2 regions of the Lysinibacillus sp. KU-BSD001 genome follow, and region 2 is predicted to be linked to the other one. Evidence: riboswitches for the same ligand, from Rfam matches in the RefSeq annotation. Region 2 holds a riboswitch; the other holds the start of a gene.
The links. A riboswitch is a leader RNA that binds a small molecule or an ion and turns the genes downstream of it on or off. The one in region 2 is predicted to bind cobalamin.

Region 1 (3,205 bases), on a different contig from region 2:
TGTTGTAGCTTTGGATGATAGCCAAAATAATTAGCAATTTGAATGTCCACATTTGGATAGGTCACTTCGTAGTTATCACGCATTTTGTACATGCGCTTCATTAAAATACCTGTAAATAGGAAGTATGGCAGCATAATGATTTTTTTCGCCCCAAACTTCACACAGCGCTCAATGCCCTCGTCAACTGTTGGCGTTGCTACACCCATAAACGCACTTTCTACCCAAGGAACGTCAAGCTTTTCCCAAAGTAAGCGTGAAATTTTATAGAAATCCCCGTTCGCTTCTTCATCGCTTCCACCGCGTCCTACTAATAAGATAGCTGTATGTTCATGTTTTTCGTATGGGTCAAAGCCAATTTCTTTTAACCGTTCCAATAAAATTTCAAAAATTCCCGCATGAATCCCAATCGTTTGCCCGTACGTGAAGGTGATTCCTGGGAATTGTTCTCTTGCATGCTCAATCTCTGCTGGGATGTGCATTTTAGAATGTCCCGCATGGAGTAGCATGATGGGAATCACATGAATCTCCTCTGCGCCCTTTTCCACACAAAGCTCGATCCCGTCTTCAATATTCGGTGAAGCGAATTCTAAAAAACATGTTTCTACTAAAATAGCAGGGTCGATTAAGTAGGTTGTACGTTCTATAAACTCACGTACCTCATCATTTCCAGCCTCTACTCTGCTGCCATGCCCAACGAATAATATCGCTTTTTTTGTCGCACTGGATTTTTCTTTTCGTTTTAATACTTTCGTTTTCGATATACCTTTTGTAAAAGTGGGCGTTGCTTGTGCTAAACCATTTTGCGTCATATTGTAAATCATGTGCTGGTCTTCCACTTGACCTGTTACAATATCTCTTCCTACTTGCTCATCTTGTACGCTATACCATTTTCCTTCTGGATAGGAAATAACGACGCATTTATCCTTACAACGGCCGTTACAACGTGTACGTGATGTATGAATCATTTCATCTAGATTGTTTTTTGTAATTTCATCTCGGATAGCAAGTGTCACTTCTTCAGCACCTGCACCCATACATGTACTACCGTTACAAATTAACAAATGGCGTTGCATCCCTTGTAAATTCCATGTTGTCATGTTGTCAGCTCCTTTTTTGGCTCCCACGAAATGACCGCGGCATAAAATGTATGGCGATAATGCACTCCGTCTGCATCCTGCTCAATAAACGGCGCTAATGAATCAAGTACATGCTCCGTTGAAAAGTCCGTGTCGATGATTTTTTTACTTTGTGCAGCAACTAGCGCTTCCATTGTCGGATAATGATACGTACGCTCCAGTTGAATCATCTCGCAATCAGCATAAATCTCAAGTTGATACAGCATATTTAAAATTTCAATATAATCGCGGCGTGGGTATTTAATCGAATAGCCGTATTTTTCATCTAATATTTTGTAATGCGGTTGAATCGGTCCAGTTGTCAGGCCGATAATTGCTCGCTTTTTTGCTAGTGCATTCATTTTCTTGAGCGTGTCGAGCATCTCGTATATGCGGTAAAAACAATTCACGCCTAACACGACATCATGTTGCTCCAGCGCTGCTTCTTCCCATTTCGCATGCATAAATGACACATGGTTCGCTCCTTCAAAATACTGGGCTAAATAAGAAAGCACACTTTCAGAACCGTCCACACATGTTAATCTCGCTACATCCTCTGCTAGTGGAAATGTATAATTTCCCCATCCAGGACCGATTTCAATGACGGAATCTTCCTGTCCAATATACTTTTTCATCACTTTATAAATCGGTATAGCATGGGCTTCGGTTTGCTTGTACGCTTTTTTTTGCATCGACTGTGCCCAAAAGGCTTCCTCTAGCGAATCATCTACCATTCGCTCTGGCATATTACCGTGCCAATCAAGCATCCCTTCCTGCCATAGCTTTTCAAAATCAATTGCTAATGGTCCTTTCAAGTTACGACCTCCTTTAAACAAAGAAAGGGGAGCCAGAAAGTTAAAGCTTTCAGGACCCACCCTTTACCTTTTGATTAATGTCTACTCAGAAATATTGCAAAGCAAGCACTATCATATGTAGTACAATGCTTCCCATAATCCCGTGGGTACATTTCGTGTTGATTTGGCAGGTCTCCTGACTTCACATCCTCACAAGACAAATCCCTTCCCGCATACGCAGTGGTGTCGATTTGTTGCTCCGTTTCACAGTGGCGGGTACCGTGGTGAATTTGCATCACACTTCCCTATTAAGTAGTTTTCACTACACCAAACAACATGTTATGTAATTAATGTATATAAAAGCTCCATATTAAGGTGGCGACGCACATGCACATCAAGCATTTCATAGGCTTGTTCGCGACGCTCTGCTTCGGATTGCACGGCTGTATCAATTGTTGCTAATCCTTTTTCAAGACGAATTCGATTAAAATAATTTCTTGTGAACTGTCGGTTATGGAAAATTCCATGCAAATACGTACCAATCATGCGATCATCGTCACTTCTAACGCCATCTGTTCGACCGTCATGCAATTGCACAAAAGGTTTCACTAAATCGTTTGCTCGTGTACGTCCTAAATGAATTTCATAGCCTGTTACCTGTTCGCCAGTAGACAGTTGGCCTGATACTTGAACCGTTTGTTTTTCTGCTACAAAAACCGTTTCTAACGGTACTAACCCTAGTGTTTTAGTCCGACCACCACTTGCTTCAATCGCTTCCTCATCGATTAATGTTTCCCCAAGCATTTGATAGCCACCACAAATACCAAATATATACGTACCCTTTTGTACATGTTGCTGAATCGCCTGTGCCAGCCCCGTTTTTTCAAGCCATTCATAGTCCTCTACCGTATTTTTTGTCCCTGGTAAAATAATAACCGTTGGATTTTTAAGCTCTGCCACAGATTTGACAAAGCGTACACCTACTTGTGGCTCGTCCATTAATGGGTCGAGATCGGTAAAGTTCGAAATGCGCGGGAAACAAATGACCGCCACATCGATTGGAAACTCCTCAGCTTGTGGTTTTTTTAGTCGCAAGCTCGATAACGCCATCGAATCCTCTGCCTCGATTTGCACATCGATATGTGGAATTAAACCGAGCACTGGAATATTCGTATATTCCTCTAACCACGTAATCCCGCTATCAAGTAGCTCCTTCATCCCGCGGAATTTATTAATAATAATGCCTTTTACACGTGCTCGCTCCGCCTCATCTAACAACATCAACGTACCGACGAT
Region 2 (3,205 bases):
GGAGAAATCATTGTGGCAGTGGGGCTTTGGTTTATTTTATTAGCTATACTTATTTCAAATAGTTTTTTTAGAAAAGTCTATCAACAGTACATGCATTGGTTTGACCGTGTTCTAGGTATCATTTTAATTATTTTTGCGGTTACTATTTGGATAACGGTGTTTTAAAGTTCAAAGTGGATGTAAGAATTGACGATGAGATTATCTACGGAGAAATAGGTCCCTTGAAAAGAAGGATAAAAATTCAGCTTAATTAACTAAACATGTTTCAGAATTTAAGTTTGTGAATGTATACAATTTAAAGTAACCGAGTGTATTAATTGAATAAGCTAAAGAAAAAAGCCGCTTCCTTACCTTATAGGAATTATAACACCGTCCTAAAATAGAACGGTGTTATCTAACCTGGCTATATTTTTGCTTAACACTCACATTGTTCAGTAGGTAGATTTGGAGACGTTAAAAGTGTAGTCGGGAAATTCATAGTCTTCCATGCAGCTATACCACCACTCAACTCTTTCACTTTATATCCATTTTCTAAAAGAATAAGGGCAGCTTTTGCAGCTGTATTGCACCATACATCCCAGCAATATAAAACGATAATTTTTTCTTTTGGAATTTCTGAAAGGTGATTCTCTAACTCAACTTGGGGTATTTCTACAGCCCCGTTGATTTTTTCTTTTTTTAGATGAGGCGGACCATTCCGAACATCTAGCAATACATACTCATCTGGATTTTGTTTACTCGCTTGCATATAATCCATTGGGCTAAAAGTAGACTCGATACGATTTTTAAAAAATTCAATTTGATTCATTTATGATTCCTCCTGATTTTTAAAAATTTTTATTAAAAGATCTTTTAATAAACGGGCTTCTTGGTCACTTAAAGGGGAGAGTATTTTCTTTTCAGATTGCTCTAACGTACTCCAACAGTCTTCTAAAATCTGTTTTCCTTTATCTGTAATGGTTAAGCAATAGGATCTTCTATCTTGCGGGTTTTTAGTTCTCGTTAAATATTTCAGTGCTTCCAAATGGTCAATAAAACTAACCATTGTTGTTCGATCAATTTTTAGTTCGTCTGCGATTTCCTTCTGGGAGGAATTTGGTTTTTCATCGATTTTAATAAGAACACCATATTGTTTCACGTTAATATCATAAGGTGTTAACTTTTGAGAAAACTCCATTTCAAACAGTTGCTCCACTTTTCCCGTAATAAATCCATAAGATTTAAAAATTCTACTCAATTATAGTCACCTCTTCATTTAATCATTATTTATGATAATCAGTATAACTGATTAATTTTCGAAAGGCAAATCGAAGGTAGCTTCAATTCTATTAAGCTAGAATTACAACTAATATTCATATAAATGAAGAAAAGAATGACATTTTTAATATTGAAGAATAAGTTTAGCTAAAATTGAGTGTGCTTCAGCAGAAGGGCTTTAAGTAGAACTGAAGTATTGTATAACGATTTTAGTTGTGGACATTTATGTAAAAATTCACTTGCTTTATCTGGTGGTTATTTAAGATAAAAAAATACTATTTATATACACGTAATATTCAGAATTTATTAAAACTATTGTGAATTATGATAGATTCTGTTACTGTAAGAATTACAAAAAAATATCATATTATTGGTGCAAATACTATTTTGTTATTTGCTTAAAAGGGAAGTCGGTGCAAATCCGACGCTGTCCCGCAACTGTAAATCGGAGTAACTCACAAATGCCACTGGGAAACTGGGAAGGCTGTGAGGCGCGTTGATGATGAGCCAGGAGACCTGCCAATAAATAGTAGAGCATTTACATAGAACCACGAGGATGGTTGTAGTGAGTAGGGCAAATATACCCTTTATTTCGCTATGACAATCTCCTTGGATTCAAGGAGATTTTTTTATTTGTCTTTATAAGCTGCGGGAACAAAGAGAGAAATAAAACCTTTGAAAGGAGCTTAGTGTGCAGAAAAAAGGAAAGATTCATTTTGGTTTTCTTGTGGCAATTTTGCTCATTGTTTTGATGATTTCCACAACAATAGCCGTTATCATTGGTTCTGTTTCTATTACACCTGGGACCGTTTGGCGGGTTATTTTATCGCATGTGCCGTGGAATGTATTGGGGATTGAAGCGGACTGGAGCCGATCACAAGAAATTATTATTTGGCAAATTCGGACACCCCGCGTGCTATTAGCGATGGTCGTCGGGGCAGGACTTGCGATTTCAGGTGCAGCGATTCAAGCACTTGTGCGGAACTCGATAGCGGATCCGTATATTTTAGGGATTTCATCTGGTGCTTCTGTTGGTGCTACAGCGGTAATTTTACTTGGGGCCTTTTCCTTTTTAGGGATGTATGCGCTATCATTTGCGGCCTTTATCGGGGCAACGGTTGCGGTTGTCATTGTCTTTTTATTATCAAGAGTCGGGGGACGGGTGTCTGTCATTCGTTTGTTATTAGCCGGGATTGCCGTGTCACTTGTGCTATCTGCCATGACCAACTTTATGCTCCTCATGTCTAAGGAAGAGGGCGGGATCAAAGCGGTAATGCACTGGATGATGGGCAGTTTAGCAGGTGCGAAGTGGAGTAACTTAATGCTGCCGATTATTGTATTTGTCGTTGTGTATGTAGTATTACGCATTCATGCGCGTCATTTGAACTTACTATTACTTGGAGAAGAATCGGCACTCACGTTAGGTGTGAACCTAGAGAAGTTTCGTTTATTACTCATTTTATTGGTCTCACTTTTAACAGGGGTGCTTGTTGCTGTCAGTGGTGCCATCGGATTTATTGGCTTAATTATCCCGCATGTTGTCCGCATGCTCGTTGGTTCCAATTATAAATTTGTTTTACCCATTAGCGCTTTACTCGGCGCCATTTTCCTCGTTTGGGCAGATGCATTAGCACGGATTATTATTGCGCCTGAGGAAATGCCGATTGGGATTATTACGGCATTATGCGGTTGTCCATTTTTCATTTGGATGCTGCGCAAACAAACCTACTCATTTGGGGAGGGTGAATAAATGGTATATGTGGCACAAAATCTTTCTTATGCCATCGGACAAGCAACAATTCTCCAGAATGTGTCTGTCCATGTGAAAGAGCGTGAATTGGTAGGGTTGATCGGCCCTAATGGTAGTGGCAAATCGACATTATTAAAAAATATGTATCGGATGCTACAGCCAAATGAAGGGCAAGTTTTTCTTTTTGGCGAGGACATG

Region 1: linked by a shared signal. The riboswitch ahead of AAGS61_RS13265 (class I SAM-dependent methyltransferase) and the one ahead of AAGS61_RS09075 (FecCD family ABC transporter permease) in region 2 are both predicted to bind cobalamin.

Annotation. Positions count from the first base shown of each region.
Region 1 covers NZ_JBDQZI010000008.1:151,469-154,673, reverse strand. The annotation lists gene AAGS61_RS13270 (CbiX/SirB N-terminal domain-containing protein) at 1-1,097, opposite strand, end outside; gene AAGS61_RS13265 (class I SAM-dependent methyltransferase) at 1,094-1,930, opposite strand; cobalamin riboswitch at 2,078-2,256, opposite strand; gene AAGS61_RS13260 (cobyric acid synthase) at 2,249-3,205, opposite strand, start outside.
Region 2 covers NZ_JBDQZI010000005.1:8,577-11,781, forward strand. The annotation lists gene AAGS61_RS09060 (LysE family translocator) at 1-165, shown strand, start outside; gene AAGS61_RS09065 (rhodanese-like domain-containing protein) at 416-808, opposite strand; gene AAGS61_RS09070 (MarR family winged helix-turn-helix transcriptional regulator) at 809-1,237, opposite strand; cobalamin riboswitch at 1,612-1,795, shown strand; gene AAGS61_RS09075 (FecCD family ABC transporter permease) at 2,009-3,007, shown strand; gene AAGS61_RS09080 (ABC transporter ATP-binding protein) at 3,008-3,205, shown strand, end outside.